One region of the Microbacterium schleiferi genome, then DNA from elsewhere that is predicted to be linked to it. Evidence: predicted binding sites of a transcription regulator. Region 1 holds the regulator's gene; each other region holds the start of a gene.
The links. Region 1 encodes HrcA, which represses chaperone genes, less so after heat shock. Its sites were predicted from a motif close to TTNGCACTCGNNNNNNNCGAGTGCNAA; they were not measured.
Positions count from the first base shown of each region.

Region 2: the regulator HrcA is predicted to act here: its motif matches at 2,052-2,078, upstream of groES (co-chaperone GroES).
Region 3: the regulator HrcA is predicted to act here: its motif matches at 4,291-4,317, upstream of IT882_RS13900 (Hsp20/alpha crystallin family protein).
Region 4: the regulator HrcA is predicted to act here: its motif matches at 2,411-2,437, upstream of groL (chaperonin GroEL).

Region 1 covers NZ_CP064760.1:1,749,491-1,756,678, reverse strand. The annotation lists gene IT882_RS08370 (alpha/beta fold hydrolase) at 1-390, opposite strand, end outside; gene lepA (translation elongation factor 4) at 465-2,348, shown strand; gene IT882_RS08360 (DUF1990 family protein) at 2,359-3,003, shown strand; gene hemW (radical SAM family heme chaperone HemW) at 3,003-4,211, shown strand; gene hrcA (heat-inducible transcriptional repressor HrcA) at 4,313-5,347, shown strand; gene dnaJ (molecular chaperone DnaJ) at 5,396-6,511, shown strand; gene IT882_RS08340 (16S rRNA (uracil(1498)-N(3))-methyltransferase) at 6,514-7,188, shown strand, end outside.
Region 2 covers NZ_CP064760.1:561,108-568,295, reverse strand. The annotation lists gene IT882_RS02745 (metal-sensitive transcriptional regulator) at 1-353, shown strand, start outside; gene rarD (EamA family transporter RarD) at 523-1,488, opposite strand; gene groES (co-chaperone GroES) at 1,674-1,970, opposite strand; gene IT882_RS02730 (PHB depolymerase family esterase) at 2,299-3,645, shown strand; gene IT882_RS02725 (class I SAM-dependent methyltransferase) at 3,779-4,972, shown strand; gene IT882_RS02720 (DUF4190 domain-containing protein) at 5,052-5,420, opposite strand; gene tsaD (tRNA (adenosine(37)-N6)-threonylcarbamoyltransferase complex transferase subunit TsaD) at 5,417-6,520, opposite strand; partial or broken gene rimI (ribosomal protein S18-alanine N-acetyltransferase) at 6,702-7,028, opposite strand; gene tsaB (tRNA (adenosine(37)-N6)-threonylcarbamoyltransferase complex dimerization subunit type 1 TsaB) at 7,067-7,188, opposite strand, start outside.
Region 3 covers NZ_CP064760.1:2,848,632-2,855,819, forward strand. The annotation lists gene IT882_RS17180 (hypothetical protein) at 1-541, opposite strand, end outside; gene IT882_RS17185 (DUF2207 domain-containing protein) at 538-1,815, opposite strand; gene IT882_RS13890 (MarR family winged helix-turn-helix transcriptional regulator) at 1,859-2,302, shown strand; gene IT882_RS13895 (DUF2804 domain-containing protein) at 2,458-3,483, opposite strand; gene IT882_RS13900 (Hsp20/alpha crystallin family protein) at 3,746-4,207, opposite strand; gene IT882_RS13905 (acyl-CoA dehydrogenase family protein) at 4,375-5,550, opposite strand; gene IT882_RS13910 (CaiB/BaiF CoA transferase family protein) at 5,537-6,715, opposite strand; partial or broken gene IT882_RS13915 (formylglycine-generating enzyme family protein) at 7,010-7,188, shown strand, end outside.
Region 4 covers NZ_CP064760.1:2,444,047-2,451,234, forward strand. The annotation lists gene IT882_RS11835 (MerR family transcriptional regulator) at 1-690, shown strand, start outside; gene groL (chaperonin GroEL) at 761-2,380, opposite strand; gene IT882_RS11845 (cold-shock protein) at 2,545-2,745, opposite strand; gene IT882_RS11850 (LytR C-terminal domain-containing protein) at 2,875-3,474, opposite strand; gene IT882_RS11855 (DUF3263 domain-containing protein) at 3,474-3,773, opposite strand; gene IT882_RS11860 (DUF2332 domain-containing protein) at 3,783-4,793, opposite strand; gene msrB (peptide-methionine (R)-S-oxide reductase MsrB) at 5,016-5,420, shown strand; gene IT882_RS16615 (DMT family transporter) at 5,433-5,753, opposite strand; partial or broken gene IT882_RS16620 (DMT family transporter) at 5,986-6,387, opposite strand; tRNA gene IT882_RS11875 (tRNA-Thr) at 6,595-6,670, opposite strand; gene IT882_RS11880 (DsbA family protein) at 6,711-7,188, opposite strand, start outside.

The DNA.
Region 1 (7,188 bases):
GGCCCCGCGATCGGGCAGCGAGTCGAACCCGCGGGCGAGGAGTCGATAGGTCTGTAGGGCGGCGCCGCGCGGAATTGCCGTACAGGATGCAGCGATGAAGCCCGCGATCGGAGGGGGGTCCTCCTGGCCCGCGTACTCAATCGACAGCAGCCCACCCATGGAATGGGCAACCAGCAGCACCGTGCCGTGTTCATCCGCGGCGGTGCGGACGGCGTCATCGATCGTCGCAAAGGCGCCCTCGAGCGAGAACGTCTCGCTCATGCGCGATCCATGCCCGGGAAGGTCGACGGCCGTCACCGGGTTCCCTCGCTCGGTCAGGTAGTGCTCTTGTGCCCGCCACATCGTTCGTGACGTGCGGATGCCGTGAACGAAAACCACTGCGACCGCCATGCGTTTGAGGATACGACGCGTCGTTTCGTCTCGCTTCGCTCGCTCAACGACCGGGGGCGGTCTCGCGACGGGCGGTGGAGAGGGCGCGGGCGCCGGTAGAATCGTGCGGATATGTCCCCCGTGCCTCCACGCCGCTGCAGCCGGCCGCCACGCCGCCCGCGCAGATCCGCAACTTCTGCATCATCGCGCACATCGACCACGGCAAGTCGACGCTGGCCGACCGGATGCTGCAGATCACCGGCGTGGTCTCCGACCGCGACATGCGCGCCCAGTACCTCGACCGCATGGACATCGAGCGCGAGCGCGGGATCACGATCAAGAGCCAGGCCGTGCGAATGCCGTGGCAGACGGATTCCGGGACGTTCGCGCTCAACATGATCGACACGCCAGGACACGTGGACTTCACCTACGAGGTCTCGCGGTCGCTCGCGGCGTGTGAGGGTGCGATCCTCCTCGTGGATGCCGCGCAGGGCATCGAGGCGCAGACCCTTGCGAACCTCTACCTGGCGCTCGAAAACGATCTGCACATCATCCCGGTGCTCAACAAGATCGACCTGCCCGCGGCCGACCCCGAGAAGTATGCTGCCGAGCTCGCGAGCCTCATCGGCGGCGACCCGGCCGACGTGTTGCGGGTCAGCGGCAAGACCGGGCAGGGAGTGGAAGAGCTGCTCAACCGCCTCGTCGCCGAGATTCCCGCACCCACGGGTGACGCTGACGCTCCGGCTCGCGCCATGATCTTCGACTCGGTGTACGACGCCTATCGCGGTGTCGTGACCTACGTGCGGATGGTCGATGGCAAGCTCGAGCCGCGCGAGCGCATCCAGATGATGTCGACGCGCGCTACCCATGACCTGCTCGAGATCGGCGTCTCCAGTCCCGAACCGACGCCCACGAAGGGGCTCGGCGTCGGTGAGGTGGGCTACCTCATCACGGGCGTCAAGGATGTGCGCCAGTCGAAGGTCGGCGACACCATCACCAACCAGCGCAAGCCCGCCGCAGAGGCCCTGGCCGGCTACACAGACCCCAAACCGATGGTCTTCTCGGGTATCTATCCCATCGACGGCAGTGACTACGGCGACCTGCGCGAAGCGCTCGACAAGCTCAAGCTCTCGGATGCCTCGCTGCAGTACGAGCCGGAGACCTCCGTCGCGCTGGGCTTCGGCTTCCGCTGCGGATTCCTGGGTCTGCTCCACCTCGAGATCATCACCGAGCGCCTCTCTCGCGAGTTCGATCTCGACCTCATCACCACCGCTCCGTCGGTCACCTACACCGTCACGACCGATACCGGCGAGACCGTGACGGTCACGAACCCGAGCGAGTACCCGGACGGGCGCGTCGCTGAGGTCTCGGAGCCGGTCGTGAAGGTCGGCATCCTCCTTCCGAAGGACTACGTCGGCACCGTCATGGAGCTGTGCCAGTCCCGGCGTGGTTCGCTGCTGGGCATGGACTACCTGAGCGAAGACCGCGTCGAGCTGCGCTACAACATGCCGCTCGGTGAGATCGTCTTCGACTTCTTCGACCAGCTGAAGTCCAAGACGCAGGGGTACGCGAGCCTCGACTACGAGCCTGCGGGCTCGCAGACCGCCGACCTCGTGAAGGTCGACATCCTGCTGCAGGGCGAGAAAGTGGATGCCTTCAGCTCGATCGTCCACCGCGACAAGGCCTACGGATACGGGACCTTGATGACCGAGCGGTTGCGCAAGCTCATCCCGCGCCAGCAGTTCGAGGTGCCCATCCAGGCTGCCATCGGAGCGCGGATCATCGCCCGCGAGAACATCCGCGCGATTCGCAAGGACGTGCTGGCAAAGTGCTACGGCGGTGACATCACCCGCAAGCGCAAGCTCCTCGAGAAGCAGAAAGAGGGCAAGAAGCGCATGAAGATGGTCGGCCGCGTCGAGGTGCCCCAGGAAGCGTTCATCGCCGCGCTCTCGGGCGACGTCGAGGGCAAAGAGAAGTAGTCTGATCGCCATGCGCCGCGGAACATTCCGGGACGAAACCGTCGACTATGCCGCTGTCGGGGCCACACAGGCTCCCGACCTCATGCAGTATCCGCCGGAAAAGAGCATTCCCGCCGAAGAGTCCTGGCGAATCGGCAGCGGGCAGGCGCGATTCGAGTCCGCGTCCGAGTCGCTGCTGTCGTGGGCACCCCTGCGCGGCGCGGGCCTGTCGCTGGCAGACATCCGTCCCGCCTCGGGCTCCGGGTACGCCGGTGTCGCGTACGACGCCGACGGGACACCGGTCGCGCCCTCCCGGCGCGAAGCCGAGCAGCGCTTTGATGCCGAAGGCACCCCCTATGTCAGTGCGGGCGCGACGGTGCATGTCACCGGTCGCCTGAGCGGATACCGCGCGGATGCCGAGTTGCGCGTCATCCTGGCCGTGGAAGAACCGCGCCGCACGGCGTTCGCGCTGGGAACGGTCGGTGGTTCGGTCGTGAGCGGCGAAGAACTCTTCTTAATCGAGTGGCGCGACAACGACGAAGTCTGGTTCACCGTCCGAGCCTTCGATCGTCCCGTATCCACGTTGTACCGACTGCTGCCTCGTCTGATTCGTGGTCGGCGGCGACAGCTGTTCCGCGCCTATCTGACCGCGGTATCGCCCCTGTTCGCTCCCTGATGGGCGCGACGCTTCCGCTCGGCGATCCTGTTCCGCGAGACGGGTCCCTTCCCGGCGCCGTCATCGCCCCCGCCACGCCCCTGTCGGCATACGTCCACATTCCGTTCTGCCGCGTGCGCTGCGGGTACTGCGACTTCAATACCTACACCGCCGATGAACTGCGTGGCGCGCGTCGGGAAGACTACGCCGGCACCCTCCGTGACGAGATCGACCTCGCGGCGCGCGTCCTTGCGCCCCACCAACGCCCGCTCAGCACGGTCTTCTTCGGTGGCGGAACACCGACTCTGCTTCCGGCGCGCGATCTGTCCGGGATCCTGGCGACCCTGCAGGATCGGTTCGGACTCGACGCTGACGCCGAAGTCACGGTCGAGGCCAACCCCGACACGGTGACCCCCGACGTGGCGGCAGAGCTGGCCCGCGCGGGAGTGACACGGCTATCGATCGGCATGCAGTCGGCGGTCCCCGAGGTGCTCGCGACGCTCGATCGCACTCATCAGCCCGAGAATGTCGCGACGGCGGTCCAGGCTGCGCGAGACAGCGGGCTGGCCGTGAGCGTCGACCTCATCTATGGAGCCCCCGGTGAAACCCTCGAGCAGTGGCGGCGCAGTGTCGAGGCTGCGCTCGCTCTGGAGACCGATCACATCTCGGCCTACGCGCTGATCGTCGAAGACGGCACGGCTTTGGAGCGCCGCATTCGGCGCGGCGAGGTGCCCGCGCCCGACGACGATGAGCAGGCCGCTATGTATGAGTACGCGGATGCCACCTTCACTGCGGCAGGCTTCGGCTGGTACGAGGTGTCCAACTGGGCGAGGAGTCCGGGCGATCGCTCGCGACACAACCTCGCCTACTGGCGCGGACACGACTGGTGGGGGTTCGGTCCGGGCGCTCACAGTCACATCGGCGGCGTCCGGTTCTGGAACGTCCGCCACCCGGCCGCCTACGCGCAACGACTGTCGGCAGGGGACTCGCCCGGGGCCGGCCTGGAAGTCCCCGACGAGACCGCACGGATGCTGGAGCGGGTGATGCTGCGCGTGCGCACCGTCGAGGGCCTGCCGGTAGCCGAACTGGCACCGCAGAGCCGGCCCGCGGTCGCCGGGCTCGTCGCCGATGGCTTGGTGGACGGCCGTGAGGCGGTTCGAGGCACCATCGTCCTGACCCGCGCGGGCAGACTCCTGGCCGACGGGGTCGTTCGCGCGCTGACGGCGTGATCCGGGGCGCGGGGAGAGGCATCCGCTAGAATTGGCACTCTGAGGATGTGAGTGCTAGCACGACGTCGACGCGGTCGACACCGGATGCGGAAGGAGGCGACATGGTCAGCGAGCGTGGGCTTCAGGTGCTTCGGGCAATCGTGCAGGACTACGTCGACACCCGCGAGCCCGTCGGAAGCAAGGCCATCGTCGAGCGTCACGCCTTCGGTGTGTCGGCCGCCACGATCCGCAACGACATGGCACTTCTCGAGGACGAGGAGCTCATCGAGGCACCCCATACGTCATCCGGTCGTGTCCCGACGGACAAGGGCTACCGGGTTTTCGTCGATCACCTCGCCGAGATTCGGCCGCTCTCGCCTGCGCAGCGCACCGCGATCGCCAGTTTCCTCGAGGGGCCTGGTGACCTCGATGACGCGCTGGCGCGAACAGTCCGAGCGCTGACGCAGCTCACCGGGCAAGTGGCGATCGTGCAGTACCCGTCCTTTTCCAAGGCGACGATCACGCACGTCGAGCTGGTTGCGCTGGAGCCGTCCCGGGTGCTCGTGATCGTGGTCACCGACACGGGACGGGTGTCTCAGCGCCTCGCGCTTCTCACCGGTGTTCTCGACGAGACAGATCTCGCGCGCGTGCGCGCTGAGGTGTCGACGCTGCTGGTCGGACGCAGCGTGCGTCAGGGCGCGAAGCGCGTCGAGGAGCAGGCAGCGGGCGACGTGCGTACCGCTCATCAAACGGCGGTCACCGACATCCTTCGCGTGGTGCAAGAGGAACTGGATGAGTTCCGCCAGGACCGGCTTGTGATGGGAGGCGCCGCCAACCTCGCCCGCCGCGAAAGCGACTTCCGCGGGAGCATCTACCCGCTCTTGGAGGCGATCGAAGAGCAGGTGACGATCCTTCGCCTGATGGGCGAAATGGTGGCCGACGATAACGGACTCGCGGCCAGCATCGGCCGGGAGAATGAGGCCTTCGGGCTCTCCGAGGCATCTGTCATCGCGAGTGACTACGATGCCACGGGCGCCCGAGCCCGCGTGGGGTTGATGGGGCCGACTCGCATGGACTACCCCAGCAACCTCGCTGCCGTGCGCGCGGTCGCGCGGTACCTGACGCGGCTGTTGGCCGAAGACGAAAAGGGCCGATGAGCCCGTGTGACGTGCCCGCGGCAACACGCGGGATGCAGAAAGGTGACCGTGGCTGACCACTACGAGGTCCTTGGCGTGTCGAGAGACGCGTCGCCCGACGAGATCAAGAAGGCGTATCGGCGCCTGGCTCGGGAGCTTCACCCCGATGTGAACCCCGGCGAAGAGGCTGCCGAGCGGTTCAAGCTCGTCACGCACGCCTACGACGTGTTGAGTGACCCGCAGCAGCGGCAGCGCTACGACATGGGCGGGGGACAGAACGGTGGTTTCGGTGGGGCCGGCGACTTCGGCGGGTTCAGCGACATCTTCGAGAGCTTCTTCGGTGGGGGAGGCGCGGCTCGAGGAGGCCGTCCGCGTTCACGCAAGGAGCGCGGGCAGGACGCACTGGTCCGCGTCGATCTCGATCTGAAGGACGTCGTGTTCGGCATCCATCGCGATATCGACGTCGACACCGCCGTGTTGTGCGAGACCTGCAACGGGTCGTGCACGCAGCCCGGCACGACCCCGGTGCGCTGCGACATCTGCCACGGAACCGGCCACATCCAGCGCACGGTTCGAAGCCTCCTCGGCAATGTCGTGACGTCGCAGCCGTGTGGGACGTGCCAGGGGTATGGCACGACGATTCCCTATCCCTGTGCGACATGTCAGGGTCAGGGTCGCGTTCGCGCCCGGCGGACCGTGTCGATCGACATTCCGGCCGGGGTGGACACCGGCCTGCGCCTTCAGCTGCCCGGATCCGGCGAAGTCGGCCCCGGGGGTGGAACCCGCGGCGACCTCTACATCGAGGTCTCGGTCGCAACGCACCCCGTGTTCAGTCGCGAAGGCGACGACCTGCTCGCGACTCTCGAAGTGTCGATGCCGGATGCCGTGCTCGGCGCGACCGCCACGATCGAGGGACTCGACGGGCCGGTGGATCTCGAGGTGCGTCCGGGCGTCCAGTCCGGGGACGTGCTGACCATCAAGGGCCGGGGCATCACGCCGCTACGCGGTAGCCAGCGTGGAGATCTGCGCGTGGGCGTGCACGTTGTCACGCCGACCAAGCTCGATGCCAAGGAACGGGGCCTCATCGAGGAGTTCGCCAAGCGCACGAAGGCTCCTGCGCCTCACCTCGCGGAGTTCCACCAGGGTCTGTTCTCGAAGCTGCGCGATCGGTTCCGGAACGGCTGATCGTGCCGCTTCACTTCGTCGTCGATGATCGGCTGGATGCTGAACCCGGCCAGACCGTGACGCTGACCGGCACCGAGGCTCACCATGCCGCGACGGTGCGCCGGGTGCGTGTGGGCGAGACTGTCACGCTCGGAGACGGTGCGGGGACCTGGGTCGAGGGGACATGCGAAGCCGTCGCGCCGCGCGAGGTCGTCGTCCGTGTTGCCCGTCGCACCGATGTTCCGCGTCCGGACATGCGCATCGAACTCGTCCAAGCTCTCGCGAAGGGGGACCGGGACGAGCTCGCCGTGCAGGCGTCCACGGAGCTCGGGGTAGACAGTATCACCCCGTGGCAGGCAGCGCGCAGTGTCTCACGCTGGGACGCGGGCAAGCGCGCGAAGGGTGTCGCTCGCTGGCGCCAGATCGCGCGCGAGGCAGGCAAGCAGGCCCACCGTGCGTGGCTTCCCGTGGTCAACGACCCGGTGACCACGGCCCAGTTGTGCGAGCGTGCAGGGGCGAGCCGGATGCTGGTGCTCGAACCGACGGCATCGCTGCGCCTGAGCGCGCTGACGCTGGATCCAACCGACCCGCGGGAGATCGTGGTGGTGGTCGGGCCTGAGGGAGGGATCGACCCCTCTGAGCTCAGCTCGCTCGAGGCTGCAGGAGCAACGCTGCTACGCCTGGGTGAGCATGTGCTG
Region 2 (7,188 bases), 1.2 Mb from region 1:
GCGACACTCTCGAGACGACCGCGCACGAGGGTGAGGCGACGGATGCCGACCACAGTGCTCACGACCCGGCGGCGCACCACGGGTACATCGGCGACAAGCAGCGGTATCTGAACCGTCTCAAGCGCATCGAGGGGCAGGCGCGCGGCATCCGTTCGATGGTCGAGGACGAGAAGTACTGCATCGACATCCTCACGCAGATCAGTGCCACGACGGCTGCGCTGGAGTCGGTCGCCCTCGGCCTTCTCGAAGATCACCTGCGCCACTGTGTCGTGGATGCCGCGCGCCAGGGCGACGAGCAGGCCGAGGAGAAGATCCGCGAGGCCTCCGCCGCCATCGCCCGCTTCGTGCGCTGACACCCGCCGACGCGCTGCCGGGGCACCGCTTCGGGCCCTTCGACTGTCACAGACTGTCGCTCACCGGCGACGGATGCGGCAGTTTGTGACAGCGGAACGGTGGTGAGGGCGCGCGAGCGGCGCCGCAGCGCACGGAACGGCTGCGAAGCAGTCGGCCGTGGCAGCGGGGTCAGCTGTATTCGGCGACGTCACTGACTCCGCGCGAGCGGCGCGCGAAGACGAGCGAGTCGACGGTGAGGACGGCGAGCGCGACCCAGACCAGCGCGAACCCGACCCAGCGCTCGGGCGGCATCGGTTCACCGAGGATCCATGCGCCCGTGATGAACTGCATGATCGGCGCAATGAACTGCAGCAGCCCGACGACGGTCAGGGGCACCCGTCGCGCTCCGGCGGCGAACAGCAGCAGCGGGACGGCTGTCGCGGCCCCCGCGAGGCTCACCAGCACGGCGTGCCACACACCGTAGGCACCGACAGTGAGACCACTCGTGAGCGACGTGACCACCAGCAGCACGATCGCAAGGGGCGTGAGCCAGGCCGACTCGAGGGTGAGGCCGCTGACGGCATCCACCGACGGGCCGATGCGCTTCTTGATCAGGCCGTAGATGCTGAAGGATGCCGCGAGGGTGAGAGCTACCCACGGCACCGTGCCGTAGCCGACGATCGTGACGATGACGGCGACACCGGCGATCGCGATGGCAACCCATTGCGTCAGGCGAAGTCGCTCGCGCAGCACGAGGACGCCAAGAAGCACCGTCGCGATCGGATTGATGAAGTACCCGAGGCTTGTCTCGATGACATGGCCCGAGAGGGTGGCGAGGATGAAGACCTGCCAGTTGACGTAGATGACCGCCCCCGCCAGGGCGGTCCAGCCGAGCAGCCGCGGTTGGCGCACGATGGCGAGAAACGGCCGCCACGCCCGCATGACGGTGAGCAGGAAGATGCAGAAGACGAGCGAGAGCAGGATGCGCCATCCGACCAGCTCCCAGCCGCTGATCGGGGCGAGCAGGATGAAATACAGCGGCAGGAAGCCCCAGAGGAAATAGGCCGAGAACGCGAAGATGCCGCCGACGAGTCGCTCGCGCGCGGCATCCGCCGGTGCTTCCTGGGCGAGCTGCGCGGCATCCGCTCCCGCGATCTCTGCCGCGCCGGATGCCGGGACATCGCCCGTCGAGGGCGCTGAGCTCCCATCCCCCGGAGCAGATTCGCGCGTCACCCGTTCAGCCTAGGACCAGGCACGGACCCGCGGCGCCAGCGGCCGCACGCACGAAAAGACGGGGCCCGGATGCCGCAGCATCCGAGCCCCGTCGAAGAGTTGTCGACTCAGCGGACGACGACCGCCAGCACGTCGCGAGCCGAGAGCACAATGTACTCCTCGGCGCCGAACTTCACTTCGGTCCCGCCGTACTTGCTGTAGATGACGCGGTCACCGACGGCGACGTCGAGCGGAACGCGGTTGCCGTTGTCATCGATGCGGCCGGGGCCGACCGCGACGACTTCGCCCTCCTGGGGCTTCTCCTTCGCGGTGTCGGGGATGACGAGACCACTCGAGGTGGTCTGCTCGGCCTCGACCTGCTTGATGACGATGCGGTCCTCGAGCGGCTTGATGGAAACCGACACGGGTCTACCTCTGCTTTCCTTGAGATCCAAGACTCGTTAGCAACCTCACACCGAGAGTGCTAACGCAAGTGTATTGAAGCATTGGCACTCATGCAACGCGAGTGCCAATCAGATTCGGATCGTGGGGCGACAACGCCCCCGCGAGATGAGAGTCGTGCCATGTCCTCCGACTTAACCTGGTATATGAATCATCTTTCAGTTACCGTGAGTCGCGTGCGATGACGCACCTCGGCATCCACTCACTGGAGAGGGATGCCCGTGCTCCGACCGGGACGACCGTGCGATGGCGCCCGGGGCAATGGCCGGGGCAGTGACGAAGGGATGACGCATGCTCTCTCGTGTCCGAAATCGCGCTCTGGGCGCGCTCCTGGCGGCAGGTTTGGCGGTGGCGGGTCTCACCGCTGTCGCACCCGCCGCCCAGGCGATCACCTGTCCCCCGGGATTCGAGACGCTCCCCGGCTGCACCAACGGCGGAGGCGGCTCCGGCGGCGGCTCGGGCGGCTCGACCGGTGGCACCGGAACGTGGACGACCGAGACGATCGCCGGGATGTCGGTGCGGCTCTACACGCCGACGACGGAGGCCGCGCTGCCCGCCGGCCGCGCGCTGATGATCTCGCTCCACGGATGCGTACAGAAGGCGTCCGATCTGCAGTCGGCGGGCAACTGGGCGCAGACGGCAGACGAGTACGGCATGATCGTCGCGCTGCCGGATGCCCCGAACGGCGGGGTGATCCTCGGCTGCTGGGACTACTACGACGCGAATCACTCGCGCACGGCGCCGGCCCGTCACGACGACAACCTCCTGTCGCTGGCCTCGACGCTCACGGCGCGCGGCAGCCTGGGGATCGATGCGGATCAGGTCTACGTCTCGGGGCTATCGTCGGGCGGCGGTCAGACGATGGTCATGGGATGCCTCGCGCCCGACGTCTTCGCCGGGATCGGCATCAACGCCGGACCGACAGTGGGCACGACCTCGGGGCAGATCTCCTCGGTCGCCGTCTCCAAGAACCAGGGCGTATCGACGTGCACGAGCTTTGCCGGCGCAGCATCCGGAGCCTTCGACACGCAGCTGACCTCGGTCGTCTACGGCAGCAACGACTCCACTGTTGCGCCCGGGTACAACACGCTCAACGGGCAGATCATGGCCGACATCTACGATGCTGACCAGACCTCGACGTTCGGCCTCTCGGGCCTTGCCGGAACCAACACGTCCGGCTCGGGAACGCTGTACTCGGATGCCGACGGGCCTCGCGTCTCCGTCATCCAGAACACGGGCCTTGGCCACAACTGGCCGGCCGGCGCGGGATCGGGTGGGTCGTACATCAGCGCGAACAGCATCGACTACCCGGCGTATGTGACGGAGTTCTTCTTCGACAACAACCGCCGCGCCGACCGGTCGGGTGAGCCGACACCGACGCCCACCCCGACACCGACCGGAACACCGTCGCCGACGCCCACCCCAACGGGAACGCCGACGCCCACGCCGAGCGACTGTGTCACCGCCACGAACGCGACCCACAAGGCAGCGGGCCGGGCCACGTCCTACGGCGTGAACCCCTACAACCCGTATTACGCGATCGGCACGCAGGACTACCTCGGCCTCGGCGATGCCACCGTGACCAGCCTGCAGCGCCTCTCGGCATCCTCGTGGGATCTCGTGAGCAGCTGCGGCTGACGCGGACCCGCTGACGCTCTCGCGCGTCGGTAACTCCTCAAGAGTCGGGCATCAGGACCGCAAAACCCGCCCGCGGGCCTCACTCCGCGGGCGGGTTTGAGGAGTTAGCAGCGCCCGCGCCTAGGGTGGATGGATGGACATCGCCGAGGTGCGGGCGCTGCTGACGCCGGCGGGGCTCGACCTTCTGAACAGCCTCGGCCCCATCTCCTCCAGCGATGAGGTCGGGCGCACCGTCTCGCGACTGCGCAGCGCCGGCCACTCCCCCGACCTCGTGTCGGCGGTCGTGACCCAAGCGCGGCTGCGTGAACGGGCGAGGGCGAAGTTCGGTGAGTTCGCGTCACGGATGCTGTTCACCCGCGCCGGCCTGGAGCAGGCGACGCGTCTTCCCGTTGCCGCCCACCACGCGGGGCGGTTCCGTCGCGCCGGACTCGAGCACGTCGCCGACCTCGGATGCGGAATCGGCGGAGATGCGCTGGCTCTTGCCAGTCTCGGCATCCGTGTCGACGCTGTCGATGCCGACGAGGTCACGGCGGCACTCGCGACCGTCAACCTCGCCCCGTTCGGCGCGTCCGTCACGGTGCGCCACGGCCTCGCGGAGGATCAGGACCTGAGCGGGGTTGACGCCGTCTGGCTGGACCCGGCACGACGCGAGACGGGCGAAACGGGCCGTGCGCGCACCGACGACTGGTCGCCGTCTCTGGAGTGGGTGTTCGAGCTCATCGGGCGGATGCCGGGCGGTGTGAAGCTCGGTCCGGGACTCGACCGCGATCGGATCCCCGACGGATGCGAGGCGCAGTGGGTCAGCGCCGACGGATCCACGATCGAGCTGGTGCTATGGTCTGGTCCACTCGCCCGCGAGGGGGTGACGCGATCGGCGCTCGTGCTGCGCGGGCAACACGCGGCCGAGCTCACCGCACCCGCCGACAGCGAGGACGAACCGGTGCGCGCGCTCGGGCAGTTCATCCACGAGCCCGACGGCGCCGTCATCCGTGCCCGGCTCATCGGGCAGGTCGCCCGGTCGCTGCACGCGGGGATGCTGTCGGAGAAGATCGCGTATCTCACCGGCGACAAGCCCGTCACGAGCCCGTTCGTGCAGAGCTTCCGCGTGCGCGAGGTGCTCCCTTCCGACACGAAGAAGCTCGCGCGGGCCCTGCGCGAGCGCGGTATCGGCATCCTCGAGATCAAGAAGCGCGGCGTGGATGTCGACCCCGCGGCGCTCCGTCAGACTCTCAAGCTGAAGGGCGACGAGTCCGCGACCCTCATCATGACCAGGATCGCCGGCACCCGCGTCGCGATCCTCGCCGACCGCGTTCCGCCCGCTCCCTGACGCGCACCGCGTTCCCGTACAGCCCCGCCGATCCCCGCATCCGTCGCCCGAAAGCGCCGGCGCGGCAACCGGCGACGGGTCAGGTCAGAACGGTCCAGGCGTAGAGGAGCCAGCCCGCGCTGTAGAGGATCGACACCGCGCCGAGCACGATCGCCCAGACCGCGACGCGGCGGCTGTCTCGCGGATGCCGCAGCGCCATGATGCCCGACACGATCGCGACGACGCCGATGACAAAGCCCCATCCGACGAACAGCGAGACGGCCAGGCCCACGATCCCGAAGCCGAGCGCCCAGCCTGCGAACCCGCGGTCGAAGCTTGCGGTTTCGACGGGTCCGGCATCCGGTTCCCAGCCGGGGCGGTCCGGCGACGGGTCGGGGCCGCTGAGGGTCGTCGGCACGTCCACCGGGGCGGTGGGAAAGCGCGAGAACCCTCGAGCACGATCAGTCACTGTGCCTCCCCCGCGACCTGGATGTCGGTGATCGGCAGCGTCGAGTCGGCGCCGAACGCCATCGTCGAGGGGCCGTGCCCGGCCATGATCAGTTCCGAGGCGAGGGCCGCGATCATGGCCCCATTATCGGTGCACAGCGACAGCGGCGGAATGCGAACCGTGACACCCGCCGCTGCAGCACGCTCGAGCGCGACCTCGCGCAGCCGCCGGTTGGCGATCACCCCTCCGCCCAGCAGCAGGCGCGGCACGCCGAAGTCCGCGCACGCCGCGAGCGCCTTGGTCACGAGGACGTCGACGACAGCTTCTCGGAAGGATGCCGCGACATCCGCGGTCGAAACCGGATTGCCCGCGGCATCCTGCTGCTCGACCCAGCGCGCGACGGCCGTCTTGAGCCCCGAGAACGAGAAGTCGTAGCGGTGCTCGGCCATGTCGCTGGCGCGGGAGAGGCCGCGCGGAAAGCGGATCGCGTTCGGGTCGCCGGCGCGGGTCCCGCCCAGTCCGTCCGATCCGGATGCCGCGGCGCGGTCGATCTCGGGACCTCCCGGATAGGGCAGGCCCAGGATGCGAGCGATCTTGTCGAAGGCCTCTCCGGCGGCGTCATCCACGGTCTCGCCGAGGAGGTCGACGTCGCCCGTGAGGTCGCGGACGAGCAGGAGGGATGTGTGACCGCCCGAGACCAGTAGCGCGATCGTCGGGTACTCCAGGGGCGGCGCGTCAGCGTCGAGAAGGTCGGCGGCGATGTGGCCGACGAGGTGGTTGACGGCATAGAGCGGTTTGTCGAGCGCGACCGCGAGCGCCTTCGCGGCGCCGACGCCGACCATGAGCGCACCCGCGAGCCCGGGGCCCGACGTGACGGCGACGGCGTCGATATCCGCGAGCTCGACCTGCGCCTCGGCGAGCGCGGCCTCGATCGTTGGCTGCAACGCTTCGAGGTGCGCGCGGGCGGCGACCTCGGGCACGACCCCGCCGTAGCGGGCGTGTTCGTCCATGCTCGAGGCGATCGTGTTCGACAGCAGCGTGCGGCCGCGCACGATGCCGATGCCGGTCTCGTCGCAGCTGGTCTCGATCCCGAGGACGAGGGGTTCGCGGGCGGCGCTCATGTGCACACTCCCCCGATGCCACGGCAGTTCCTCGCGTCCCGCCCGAGGGTTGTTCCGCCGCGAGCGCCGCGTCGCCGCCGACCTCGCGCCGCGCGGCATCCCATCCGACAAGGTCGAGCTGCATGATGATCGCGTCGACGTCGTCGGGCTGGTAATAGCGCGGGCGCCGGCCGGTCTCGAGGAAGCCTTCGCGCTGGTACAGGTTTCGGGCGACCGCGTTGTCGTCGCGGACCTCGAGGAACATGGTCCTTGCCCCGGCCTCGCGGGCGTGCTCGAGAAGCGCGGCGAGCAGTATCCGTCCCCGGCCCGTTCCTCGGGCGGCCGTCTCGAGCGCGATGGTCTGGATGTCGGCATCCGCCGCCCCGCGCACCGCGCGCACTCCGCCGTATCCGACGATGCGCCCCGCCTCCTCGACGACGACGTACGAACCGTGGGGCGACGCAAGCTCGGCGGCCATCATCGTCTCTGACCACGCGTCGGTCGGAAACGACGCCCGCTCGATCGCCATGATCGCGGCGAGGTCGTCGGCGGTCGCGAGGCGGATGCTCATGTTCCCACCTTCTTCGGCCCGGCCGAGAGAGTCACATCCGGCGAGCGCAGGTACAGCGCGTCCCGCGGACCGACCTCACGCCCCGCCGCCACTGCCCGCGCCGCGACCAGCGCCACCA
Region 3 (7,188 bases), 1.1 Mb from region 1:
CGCCGCCGCCACCGCCGGCGCTGCCGCCCCCGCTGGAACCACCCGACGTGGACGCGGTCGTGGTCGTTGAGAGCGTGGAGATCCCCGAGGAGAACGCGGCTGCGTTGAACCCCGCCGTCCCGACGTACCACCCGGGGACGCCGGTCTGGTCGTAGAGCACGGCGAGGTGTTCAGCCCATTCCTCCTCCTGGCCGAAGACAACGGCGTACGGCAGCAGCGTCTCGTAGATGCGCAGCATCTGGCGCGGGTTGGCAGGATCCACGCGTGTGCCGCTGTCGTCCACAGCGATCCGCTCGGCGCCCTGCGGTGACTGCAGCATCCGGATCCGGTCGGCCTCGGCCCACTCGATGAACTCCTGCAGGCCCTTGAGGTGATCGCGGGTCTCCGCACCCGCTGCGGTCAGCGGCTTGCGAGAAACCAGACCCGCGACCACGAAGATCATGACGAACGCAGGGATCATCAGGAGGACCGCAATGGCCGCGTCGACGAACGCGACCAGCGCCAGGACCCCGAACGCGATCGTCAGGATGCCGAAGATCATCGACGCGAACGTTGGCCAGAACCGCGCGCCGCCGGGGACCGCGCGCCGAAGTCCTCGGCTGTCAAGTTCCCGCTCAGCTGCCTTGATGATGCGGCGGGCAGCTGTCGACAGCCGCGTATCGTTCGACCCGAACTCGTATTCCTCCCGCGCGCCATCTGCGGGAACAGGCCCTGCAGCAGCAACAGGCCGTCCCCGTCCGCGCGCGAAGGATCAAGAAGCACAGCCTTGAGCTTCAGGCCACCGAAGAGCTTGCGGCCGGCTTCCTCGATCCGGATGCTGCCGACGACGGCCTGCTCGAGCACCTCGGCCGGGATCGCCTTGGTCGTCTTCCCCAGCAGCACGGCGCTCTCGAGCGCGTCGATGTGCGGCGGCGGGGTGTATTCGGCGATGATCGTGGGCCGGCCCGGCTCGTCGCGCAGCATCCTGACCCGGAAGACGATCGCCCAGACGAGGGAACCGATCACACCGAGAAACGCGAGCAGCTGGAGCCAGCCGAAGGGGGAGGCAAAGTACGAGCTGTCGAAGGTCGTGAAGGTGCCGGCGCGGAACGCGACGGCAATCGTGACCGTTTCATACGGCTGCAGATCGGTGGCAGATGCCCGCACCGTCACACCACCGTCGGCATCCGTCGTCGAGGCGATCGGGCACTGGTCGGCGGCGCCGCCCTCGCCGACGTAGCAGGCCTCCGCCCCCGTGAGCGCGGGGGCGAGCTCTGCCGGCACGTGCAGGGTCACCGAGACCGATCCGAAGGGTTGGGTCCAGTCGACGCCGTTGACGTCCCAGTACAGTTCGTCCACCCCGGTGTCGTCGAAGAAGCGCGTGACGTTCTCGAGGGTGTAGGTGAAGACGTACGTCTGTGCGCCGTGGACGTAATCGTCCGCGCGTGAGGTCATGGCGTAGACGCCGTCCTCGCTCTCGACCTCCGCGGGCCGCGGGTTTCCGGCCGCGTCGGTGATCGACACGAGCTGCGGATGCAGCGGTGCGCCCAGGTACGTGTCGGGCAGGATGCGTCGCATCCCCCGGTTCTGGTCGTACTCCGGGAAGACCGCGACGAATGTCTCGACGACGGTCATCGTGCTGGTTCCGTCATCTGCGCGGCCGAGCGTGTAGTCGGCATCCATGCTCTCGAAGACGAAGTCGTTGACGTCGGTCGATACCGCGGCCGCCGTGTCGCCGAACGAGAAGCTCACCGAGCAGGCGGCGAGCGCGAGAAGGGCTACAGTGACGGCCGCGACAGTGCCCACGGTCCGCCGCACCAGAATCCGGGCTGCCATGAGATCAGCCTAGGGGCGCCGGTGTGGTCGTACTCTGGTGTGCATGACGGACCGGCGACTGGCGATCGATGCCTGGGAGAGCCTGTTCCGCGCGCAGCACGAGGTCCTCAACGAGATCAGCGGCGACTTCGTCGTCGGCGAGCTCACGCAAGCCGAGTACGACGTTCTACTCACCGTCACCCGCGCGCCGGGAATGTCTGCTCGCCTGCGCGATGTCACCGCCAACATGCTGATCAGCCAGCCGAGCGTTTCTCGCCTCGTCGATCGCATGGTCGCCTCGGGACTGTTGACGAAGTGCTCAGACCCCGACGACGGTCGGGGCGCGATCGTTTCCGCGACGGACCAGGGCGCGAGCCTCTTCCGCAAGGTCGCGGCAACCCACGGCCGCTCGATCGCGGAGCGGATGTCGACGCTCAGCGACAGCGAGCTCGAACAGCTTCGCACCCTCACCGCGAAGCTTCGCGGGCCACGCGCGTCAGACTGCTGACGCGCGCATCCGGACTGCGCCGCAATCCGATTCCGTTTCGTCTGCCGGGCTAGACGTGCCGATCGCAGGATGAATCCGGGCTTGTCGGCTCTCTCGTGGGTCCCGGGGCTACCTCATCCTGCAATCGGCCCGGGCAGTCGCATTCTGGGAGCGTTCTACCAACGGTTGTGGACGTGTTCAGCCCACCCTTCGATGCCCTCGAACGCAATCCGCTCGTCTGTCAAGGTCACGAAAGTACCCCACCAGACGCCGAAGCACTGGTCTGTGTGCGCCGAGATGACCCCGAGGTCCGTGCGGGACACGCGATCGTAGAAGGGCGCAAACTGCGCCTCCAGGCCGCCGCCGTGCACTGACCAGGGGAGCAGGAAGTTCGACTGGTCGTACTCCCAGACCAGATCGTCATGGATCTTGTGCATCCGTCCATCGACGAAGAAGGCGTTCTCGGTCGCTCCGGTTCCGTCGGTCCAGCGGCCGCCGACCTGGATGCCGATCACCGCGCCGCCACTCGTTCCGGACCCCGCGCCCCAGTTCCACGTGATGTCGTAGGGCCACCTGCCGCGGCCGTGGTCGAGAACAGCCCATGACGCACCGTCGGGAAGCTCATACGCTTCGCCGTCGACGACGATCGTGCCCCGAGCGGGTCGCGCGACATCCTTGACCGTGTATTGAAAGCGTCGCTCGCTCCAGGGCACCACGACGGCCAACCGTTCATGGCGAGCGGGCATGTCTGCGACGACGTCGATCGTGACGCGCGGGATCGTCACGCGCATCCGTTCACCGTCGCCCTCGTCGACGATGTCGATCTCGAGGTTCTTGGCGCGCGCTGACACCGGACCGCCGCCGAGCGAGGGCGGGAGGACAACACCCCGGGCGGGCAGGAGCGTCACTGATTCGTGAACGGGTTCCTCGGTGCGGCGGTCGAACACCCAGACCTCGTGCACGGCTGCATAGTCCAACGACGACACCGTGATGCCCACGATGTAGCGAGGGGTCATCACGTTCCAGTATTCCCAGCGCTTGTTGCGCCCCCACGACCCGCGACCTCCGATGCCTGCCGTATCCACGAGCGGCTGGCGCGCCCATCCGATCGCGGCGGGATTGAGCCGGCCGCCCGGGAGCGTCAAGGACACGGGAGCGGTGAGCTCGTCACCGTCGCCTTGTTGGGGGAATCTGGTCTGCATCGACACGGCACCTCGGCGTGATGGGGAGCACTGCGAGCCGGCAGCCGCCGGCACAGCACCCTCAGCCTAGATCCAGGACGCGCCCGCGCATGCCGTACCGATTGCAGGCTGAACCAGCCCGGGACGCAGCTGCCGGGGCCCAGAGTGGCGTTGATCCTGCGATCGGCCCAGCAGCGGGGCGGTGACGGGTGCGGGAGCCGGTCGGTGGCGAACAGAACGGCCCCCGACTCGGAAAGAGTCGGGGCCGTTGCACGAAGGAAGGTCAGGCGCTGGCGCCGGCCTCCTGGACCTCGGTGGATGCCTCGTCGACGCGGATCGTCGAGGCTGAGTCGGTCGCGATCTCGATCTTGCGGGGCTGAGCCTTTGGGCTCACCGGAATCGTCACCGTCAGCACGCCGTTCGCGTAGCTCGCAGCAATGCCGTCGGTGTCGATGCCCTGTCCGAGGCTCAACTGGCGCAGGAAGCTGCCGGCCTCGCGCTCACGGGTGATCCACTTGACGCCGTCCTGCGACCGCAGGGTGCGCTCGGCGCGGATGGTCAGCAACTGGCCGTCGACATCCACGTCGACCGAGCCCGGGTCGATGCCAGGCAGGTCAGCGGAGACCACGTAGTGGTTGCCGTCCCGGTAGAGGTCCATCGGCATCTGGCGCGGTCCACGCCGGTTGCCGTCGAAGAGTGCGTTCGCGAATCGCTCCATGTCGCGGAGCGGGTCATAGGTTGCCATCTCGTCTCCTTTGCGAGCGGGGTCGGATGCCGCATCCGACCGAGTTCTGAAAGTTGAGTCACTCTGACTCAACTAGGTTCAGATTAGCACTCTCCCCCATCGAGTGCCAGCTCAGTGGGCGCGCGAAAGCCTCGCTGTCAGCGAACAGCGATCGAGTTCCGGTGCCCTCAGCGGAACGCCGAGATTCCGGTCAGAGCCTGCCCGAGGACGAGCGTGTGCATCTCGACGGTTCCCTCGTAGGTGAGCACCGACTCCAGGTTCGCGGCGTGCCGGATGACGGGGTACTCCAGCGAGATGCCGTTGGCGCCGAGCACGGTGCGCGCGGTGCGGCAGATCTCCAGAGCCTCGCGCACGTTGTTGAGCTTTCCGAGGCTCACCTGATCGGGCGTGAGGATGCCGGCATCCTTCCGTCGCCCCAGGTGCACCGCGAGCAGAAGTCCCTTTTCATACTCCAGCATGCTGTCGACGAGCTTCTGCTGCGTGAGCTGGAAGCCGCCGATCGGACGCCCGAACTGTGTGCGCTCGCGGGCGTAGGCAAGCGCCGCCGTCAGCGCCGACCGCGCCGCGCCGAGCGCTCCCCACACGATCCCGTAGCGCGCCTCGTTCAGGCAGCTGAGCGGACCCTTGAGACCGACGACCTCGGGGAGGACAGCGTCCGCCGGTAGGCGCACACCATCGAGGACGAGCTCAGAGGTGACGGACGCGCGCAGGGACAGCTTGTGATGGATCTGTGGCGCCGAGAATCCGGGGGTATCCGTCGGTACGACGAAGCCTCGGATGCCGTCATCAGTCTGGGCCCACACGATCGCCACGTCCGCGACCGATCCGTTCGTGATCCACATCTTGCGACCCTCGAGGATCCAGTCGGTGCCGTCGCGGCGCGCGCGGGTGCGCATGCTCGCGGGGTCTGATCCGGCATCCGGTTCGGTCAGCCCGAAGCATCCGATGAGCTCTCCCGCCGCCATCCCCGGGAGCCAGCGAGTCTTCTGCTCCTCGCTCCCCCACCGCCAGATCGCGAACATCGCCAGCGACCCCTGCACCGAGACGAGCGAGCGGATGCCGGAGTCGGCGGCTTCGAGTTCGAGACACGCGAGACCGTACTCGGTCGCCGACATGCCGGCACACCCGTATCCCTCCAGGTGCATACCCAACACGCCGAGCTGTCCGAGATCCTTCGCGAGGCCGCGGAGATCATCGATCTCACCGCGCTCGAACCAGTCGGCGACGTAGGGCGTCACCCGCCGTTCCACGAGGTCGCGCACGGCGTCGCGGGTCGCGCGCTCGTCATCGGTCAGCAGCGCATCGACATCGGCGATATCAATGAGGGCGTCAAGGGATGCCATGGGTCTCTCCTTCAGGGTCGCCGGCGGCGATGTCGGCGTCGAGCCAGCGGCGGATCTCCTCGCCGTGCTCATCGAGGTGTGGTGGACGCCGGTACTCGGTGATCGGGGTCCGCGACAACCGCAGAGGCGATCTCGTCTGCGCCGTGCCACCGTCGACCTCCACCACCGGCGAAAGCCCGAGACGCTCGGCGAGCGCAAAGCCGTCAGCCACGGTGCCGATCGTCCCGGCCGGCACTCCGGCATCCATGAGGCGATCGGCCCACGCGGATGCAGAGTCCGCCTGAAGACGCCGCTCCAGCTCGTCGATGAGCGCATCGCGGTGCGCGACCCGCTGTCCGTTCGTTGCGAACCGGGGATCCGCACTGAGCCCTGGCGCCCCGAGCACCGCGCACAGCCGCGCGAACTGCGCGTCGTTTCCCACGGCGAGCGCGAGCGCACCCTCCCCGGTCTTCACCGTCTCGTACGGCGCGATCGACGGATGCCGATTGCCCAGCGACCGCGGAGTACTGCCGGTCGCGTGCAGAGCAGACGCCTGATTGACCAGTGCCGCCTGCAGGCTCGTGAGAAGCGCGATCTCGACCCGCTGACCCCTGCCACTGCGGCCGCGCTCGTAGAGAGCGGCGAGCACGGCGGTTGCGAGGTCTTTGGCGGCGAGGACATCGACGATCGCGACGCCGACCTTGGCGGGCTCACCCACCGGACCAGTGATGTCCATGAGGCCGCCTTGAGCCTGGATGAGAAAGTCGTAGCCCGGCAGGCGCGCTCCTGGGCCCCCGCCGAAGCCGGTGACGGAGGCGTAGATCAGCCCGGGGTTCGCGGGCTGCAGACTCTCATAGTCCAGCCCGAAGCGGGTGAGGGTGCCGGGGAGGAAGTTCTCGATCAGGACGTCCGCGCGCGCCGCGAGCTGTTGCGCCCGACGAAGGTCGGCAGGGTCGTCGAGATCGAAAGCGACCGATCGCTTCCCGCGATTGGCCGACTCGAAATACGAGGTCGAGTTCTCGGTCCAGGGCGGTCCCCACCGGCGAGTGTCGTCGCCCAAACCCGCTCGCTCGACCTTGATGACATCGGCGCCGAGATCGGCAAGTGTCGACGCCGCCAGGGGGCCGGCGAGCACACGACTGAAGTCGGCGACGATCACGCCGTCCAGAGGCATCGGGTCATGCATCCGGCTCTCGCTCTCCGCACTGAGGATGCCTCAACCCTAGCGAGCGGGACGCAGGCTCTGAGGTACCGGATTGCACCGGGGATCTGGCGAGGCCGGCAGTAGCCTGGACCCGTGGATGACACGCAGGCAGCGTCTGAACCTTCGGCGGGATGCGGCTCGCACTGCACCTGCGGAGCACCCGGGAGGTCACAGTTTCTCTCGCTGGGCCAGACGCAGCTGCCTACGCCGCACGCCGCCCCTGCTGCGGGCCGTCACCGGATCGCCCAGGCGGCCATTCCCGCCGGCACCTTCACGATGGGCGACTCGTCGAGCGACGCCAATCGGGGCGACGGCGAGACCCCGCAACACGAGGTGTCGATCAGCGCGTTCGAGATCGATACGACGAGCGTCACCAACGATGACTTCGCCCGCTTCGTCGACGAGACCGGCTACCTCACCGAAGCCGAGACCTTCGGATTCTCGGCTGTCTTCCA
Region 4 (7,188 bases), 690 kb from region 1:
TACGCCCCCCATCAGTTGGTGGACGCCGCCGCTGTCCGGAACCTCCGCGACGTCGGTTTCGGCGTCTCCGCCATCGGCGCCCTCCTCGACGCTCGCGGAACCCCGGCCTGGACCCGCGCTCTGCAGTTGCAGCACGCGGAGTTGCAGCACGAGGTCCGTCAGGCGCAGGAACGAGTGTCGCTCATCACCCGCCTTCTCGAACACGGAGACACCCTCATGACCATCACCGTTACGCACACCACCCTGCCCGCCATGACCGTCGCAACCCTCCGCGGCACGGTCCCGACCTATTCCGACGAGGGACGCCTCTGGGCGCAATTGATGCCAATCCTGGCCGAGCGCTCGATCAACCCGATCGGTCCCTGCGGCGTGATCGAACACGACGACCAGTACGTCGAGTCGGATGTCGACCTGTCGATCTTCGTCCCGGTTGTACCCGGCACCCAGATCGATTCGCCGGTCGAGGTCATCGACCTGCCCGCTCGCGACTGCCTCGTCGCGCGGGTGAACGGCCCCTACGATCAGATCAGCCAGGCTCACGACCTCATCAACGCCCGGCTGGCGGCGGACGGGCTGAGCCCCCGGTCCGACGGCACGATCGCCGCGCACGCGTTCAACCGTTACCTGAGTACGCCCGATGAGGTCGCCGAGGCGGACCTCGTGACTGATGTGTGCCTGCCGCTAGCCTGACGGCCCCCCGCGAACAAGAATGGCCCCCTCCCGGAAGGAGGGGGCCATTCTCGTTATGACTCGGCGTGACTTAGAAGTCCATGCCACCCGACGGGTCGGCGGGCATGGCCGGGGTCTTCTCGGGCTTTTCCGCGACGACAGCTTCGGTCGTGAGGAACAGACCCGCGATCGATGCCGCGTTCTGCAGCGCGGAGCGCGTCACCTTCGCCGGGTCGATGATGCCCTGAGCGAAGAGGTCGCCGTACTCGCCGGTCGCGGCGTTGAGGCCGTGACCCGCGGGAAGCTCGGAGACCTTGTTCGCGACGACGCCCGGCTCCAGACCCGCGTTCAGCGCGATCTGCTTGAGCGGAGCCTCGATGGCGACCTTGACGATGTTCGCGCCGGTTGCCTCGTCACCGGTGAGCTCGAGCGACGCGAACGCCTTCGTGCCAGCCTGGATGAGTGCGACACCACCACCGGGGACGATGCCCTCTTCGACGGCAGCCTTCGCGTTGCGAACGGCGTCCTCGATGCGGTGCTTGCGCTCCTTGAGCTCGACCTCGGTCGCAGCGCCTGCCTTGATGACAGCGACGCCACCGGCGAGCTTCGCGAGGCGCTCCTGCAGCTTCTCACGGTCATAGTCGCTGTCGGTGTTGTCGATCTCGCGACGGATCTGGGTCACGCGACCCTCGATGAGCGCGGCGTCGCCGGCTCCCTCGACGATCGTGGTCTCGTCCTTCGTGATGATGACCTTGCGAGCACGGCCGAGCAGGTCAAGCGTCGCGTTCTCGAGCTTGAGGCCCACCTCTTCGGTGATGACCTGGCCGCCGGTGAGGATCGCGATGTCCTGCAGCTGAGCCTTGCGACGGTCACCGAAGCCCGGAGCCTTGACGGCAGCCGACTTGAAGATGCCGCGGATCTTGTTGAGCACGAGAGTCGCGAGCGCCTCGCCCTCGACGTCCTCAGCAATGATCAGGAGCTCCTTGCCGTCCTGGATCACCTTGTCGACGATCGGCAGCAGGTCCTTGATGTTCGAGATCTTCTGGTTCGCGATCAGGATGTAGGGGTCTTCGAAGACCGCTTCCTGGCGCTCCGGGTCGGTCACGAAGTAGGGGTTGAGGTAGCCCTTGTCGAAGCGCATACCCTCGGTCAGCTCGAGCTCGGTGCCGAACGTGTTCGACTCCTCGACCGTGACGACGCCCTCCTTGCCGACCTTGTCGATGGCCTCGGCGATCAGAGCGCCGATCTCGGGGTCAGCGGCGGAGATCGACGCGGTAGCGGCGATCTGCTCCTTGGACTCGACTTCCTTCGCACCGGCGAGCAGCTCGTCGGTGACTGCCTTGACGGCCTTCTCGATGCCCTTCTTGAGCGAGATCGGGTCGGCGCCGGCCGCGACGTTGCGCAGGCCCTCGCGCACGAGCGCCTGAGCGAGAACGGTCGCGGTCGTGGTGCCGTCACCGGCGACGTCGTCGGTCTTCTTAGCGACTTCCTTGACGAGTTCCGCGCCGATCTTCTCGTACGGGTCCTCGAGCTCGATCTCCTTGGCGATCGAAACGCCGTCGTTCGTGATTGTGGGGGCGCCCCACTTCTTTTCGAGCACGACGTTGCGGCCGCGGGGGCCGAGCGTCACCTTGACGGCGTCGGCGAGGGTGTTCAGGCCGCGCTCAAGGCCGCGACGGGCCTCTTCGTCGAAAGCGATCATCTTTGCCATGTGTGTCGTCCCTCCCGGACGGAGCTGGTCTTAGCACTCACCGATCTGGAGTGCTAACTCATTCTGGCACTCGTGCATGGGGAGTGCAAGCCGCGCTCGGCGAAGACGACGAAGAGACGGATGCCGAGGCATCCGTCTCTTCCGAAACCTGTCCCGCGGGGCGGTCAGACCACGCGCACGGACTCCGCCTGGGGACCCTTCTGGCCCGACCCGACGGTGAATTCGACCTTCTGGCCCTCTTCGAGAACACGGAATCCGGTCATGTCGATGTTCGAGTAGTGGACGAACACGTCTTGACCGTCATCGACGGTGATGAAGCCGTACCCCTTCTCGGCGTTGAACCACTTCACGGTGCCTTGGGCCATGCGTACTCCTGATGCTGATGGGACACCGTCATCGTATTCATCAGGATCGACCGAATATGGCCCCCGCACGAAGTATTGACACGCGCGTCTTCACCTTGTTACGGCCCGGAAACACGCGGGCCGCGCGGATCAGCTGGTCGGCTCCGGGGTGGGCGCGCCGGCAGCCGTGCGGTCGAGGCCGATGACGATCGTGAGCTGCTTCGTAGCACCTTCGTCGATCTCGGTCGCGGGGTCGTCGGTCGGCTGGTAGATGTCGCTCTGCTGCACGGCGGCCCCGCCGATCACGTTCGCAAGTCCCAACGCCGCGGCGAGGTCCGCGTCCGTCGCGTAGTAGACGGTCGTCTCGGGGAAGTCTTCGGTTCCAGCCTGCCCCGCCAGCACCGAGTCAGGGCCCCATCCGGCGGCGATGAGCTGGTCCTTCATTTGCGTGGCAAGCCCCGTCTCGGGGGTCGCGTTGAGGATCAAAACCGAGTACGACGTGTCGACGACCGGGTCGACGGTCACGGTCGGGGTCGGCTCGGGAGTCGGTTCGGGAAAGAGCACGATGCGGCCCGAGACAACGAACGTTGCGAAGATCCCGACCGCGATGAGGATGACGGTGGCCAGCGCCGCCCAGAAGAAGACGACACCGCCGCGCATGTGGGGCTGTTCGGCGCGGTGGGCACCGACGCGCCCGACGTCCTCGGGCAGGTCGTCGAATCGATCGCGCGGGAACTCGGACTTCGGCATCAGACGATCGTACCGATGCCGCCCAAGGAAACCGTGCGGGGACGGGCGGCGGAGTCTCCGTTCGCCGAACCCGCGCGGCCCACGCCCCGACCGCGCTCACGCAGCCGCCGTAGTCGCCCCATCAGGAGCGGGTCGTACGCTTGCGCGTCGACCGAGTCCAGCATCCGCACCAGCAGCTGGTAGTAGCGGGCCGGTGACATGCCCAGCGTCTGGCGGATCTCTTCCTCTTTGGCCCATCCGCGCAGCCGACACGACGACTCGAAGTCGAGGATCGCGCGCTCACGCTCATTCAGGGGCACGCTGCGAGATTATCGGCGAGCAGCGACATCGTGAGCACGCCACTCCACCCACGCCCCGAGTGGATCGACGACCGCGAGCGCTTGCTCATCCATCCCCAGCGCGAAGCCGGGCCAGGTCGCCGCATCCGCACCCCAGCGATCGTGGAGTCCGGGCGGATCGATGGAGACCCACCGGGTTCCGGGTCGTGCGGAGCGCAGCGCATCGATCTGGGTGAACAGCCGCGTGCGTCCGGCACGAGCGATGTGCGGCAGCACGCCGGGCGTGGTCACGACCAGTGTCGCCCCGCGAGGCGCTTCGGCCGCGACAGCCCCGAGAAGCCCGTCGTCGGTCGCATCGCCGGCGACGAGGGTCGGTGGATCCTCGCGCACGATGTCGAGGGCCGCGGTGATCCGCTCGAGGCGCCCCTGCTCGCCCGGCCAGACGAGCGCGGTCAGGAAGCGCCTGTCGGCGGCGGATGCCGCATCCAGCGGCGCGAGGTCGATGCCTCGGCGCCACACGACCTCGGGCAGCTGGAGGTCGGGCAGTCCCTGGGCGCGGCTGTGAAGGATGACCGGCGAGGGGCCGCGGGCAGGGTCCAGGGCCGGACCACCCTCATACCGGTAGGAGTAGCGGTCGGGATAGAGGCACAGCCCCGCGCTCACGCCGATCTCCAGGAGCGCGATCGGTCCGTCGATGAGGCTCAGGGCGGGCAGGAGCGCTGCGCACCGCAACGGTTCGTTGGTCTGCAACCCCCGCGCCATGCACTCGGCGACGACCTCGTCGCTGTTTTCGGCCAGCCACTGCGACCACTCCGCGAAACTCCCCTCGGCTGCGCCCAGCATCCTCGTCACCGCGAACACGAGCGGCGGTTGCCGGCGCTCGGCGGGAATACGGGCCAGGAGGCGCTGGGTATCGGGATCGGCCGCAACACCCGCGGCCCAGGCGGCGTAGAGCTCCGAGCGACCCGGCGCTTCCTGCGTCGCGAAGCGGTCGTACCGCTCGGCGACGCGGCTCGCCTCGGCATCCGGGGAGGTCACCATGACCCCATTGTGAAGCAGTGCTACCGCGGTCGTGCGGCTCACCCCCGGTCGTAACGGCGCACGCCGCCAGCGACACGCCGGCTGCGGATGCCCCGGGCCGGGGTGTCGCGCGAAGGCTGCGCCGTTGCAACCGCGGCGGGCGCGCCGACGGTGACGACGATATGCGTCGCGTGATGGAACAGTCCGGGGCGGGTTCGTGTTGACTTGTGGCGAGGAGGAACAATGTCCTATCCCACCAAGAAGTCCGAGTCCGAGTGGCGCGCAGAACTCAGCGCCGACCAGTATGCCGTGCTGCGCGAAGCAGCGACGGAGCGTCCGTGGACCGGTGAGTTGCTCGACGAGAGCCGCGCCGGCTTCTACACCTGCGCCGCCTGCGGCAACGAGTTGTTCAAGAGCGGCACGAAGTTCGATTCGCACTGCGGATGGCCGAGCTTCTACGAGTCTGTTCGCCCCGAGGCTGTCGAGCTCATCGAGGACCGTACCCACGGCATGGTGCGGACCGAGGTGCGGTGCGCGCAGTGCGGCTCCCACCTCGGACACGTCTTTCCCGACGGGTTCGGGACACCGACGGGCGACCGCTACTGCATGAACTCGATCGCGCTGAGCTTCACACCCGAAGAGTCCTGACCCGCCCCATCCTCACGCGCGCGCTCCCGGGCGCGTACGGGGCCACGGCACGACGACGATGGCCACGGATGCCACAGCGATGAGCGCGACCAGCACTTCGTGCGCGAGCCCAGGACTGGCGGGGGCCGGCCAGACCGCATCCAGAACGAGGGCCGTCGCGAGCTGTCCGACGACAGACCCGAGCACCAGCAGGAGTACGCCGGTCCGGCGCACGAGGGCGGCCGACAACAGGATGTAGCCGACCCCGAGCACGCCACCGGTGTAGGGCCACGGATCGCTCGGCCAGCTCTCGGGCATTCCCACGATCGCGACGTGAACGGCGGCGATCAGCACAAGCGCGATCGCCCCCCGAGGAAGTTGACCGCGGTTGCCGCGATCGCCGAGCCCGTCGCGCCGCGGAGGCGGCCGTTGGTGGCCTGCTGCCAGGCAACACCACCCCCGCGAGAAGCGGCAGGAGCAGCATCCACCACGGCACGCCGGTGAGATTCCCACCTGTCACCGAGATGGCCACGGCCACCAGCGCGACGGCGCCTCCGACCACGCGTCGGATCGTCACCGGCACCACGCCTGACGGTCCGTAGCCGATCCGATCGATCACGATGCCGAAGACAATCTGGCCCGCGACGAATCCGACGGTGAACAGCGACACACCGATGATGCCGGCGGTGATGCTCTGACTCGAGACCGTGAACGCTCCCGCGAGGCCACCGGCCAGCATCCACCACCGGATGCCGCCACCGCGGAGGCCCTGGCGGAGTGCGCGGAGTCCGCGCCGCCCAGCGGGGGTGAGGGCGGCGATCACGGCGATGAGCACGAGGCCTGACCCGAAAGAGAACGCCGCGGCAAGAGTGCTGTCGTCGATGCGGTGACCGAGTTGTCCGTTGGCGCGCACCTGCAGTGCGGTCAGCGCGCCCACCGTGGCAGTACCGATGAGCCCGAGGGCCGTCGCTGCTCTGCCAGAGGTCACCGTTTCATTCTGCCCGTAGTCGGGAAGCTGCCCGATAGATGGAGCCGACGACGGGACGTGACCCCGTAACCGCCCGATGACAACGTCAGGTCGGCATCCAATTACGGCACCTATGGGGTGTTCTGGAGCCGACGACGGGACGTGAACCCGTAACCGCCCGATGACAACGTCAGGTCGGCATCCAATTACGGCACCTATGGGGTGTTCTGGAGCCGACGACGGGACTTGAACCCGTAACCGCCCGATTACAAGTCGGGTGCGCTACCAATTGCGCCACGTCGGCAGAGCCCCCAGTCTATCGGGGCGCCGAGGTGCTCCCGGCGTCAGGGAGTGGGCGTCGGTGTGGGGCTGGGGGTCTGGTAGTACGCGTCGGAGTCGATCGTCAGCACGAACTGGGCGAACTCCTTCGGGTTGTCGAGTGCGCCCACGTAGACGGAGCCGTTGACCAGGACCAGGGGCGTGCCGGTGAGCTGCACGCCGTCAGTCTCGGGGATATCTTCCACCGCCCGCTCCGTGGCCTTTTTGGCCCACGAGAGGAAGTCGCCGTTTTCGATGCAGGCCCGCACGACCTTGGGGTTCGAGACCCCGGATGCCTGCGCGATATCGGCCAGTTCGGTGTCGGAGTACCCGTCGGCGTCGACATCCGGCTGCTGGTTCAGCAGCGCGTTGTTGAAGGCGAAGAACGCATCGGAGGCGTGCGTGGCGACACAGGCGGATGCCGCTGCAGCACGCAGCGAGTACTTCGTGCCGTTGGACTTGGCCGTGAGCATCGCGACCGGGTAGTACGTGAGGCTGACCGCA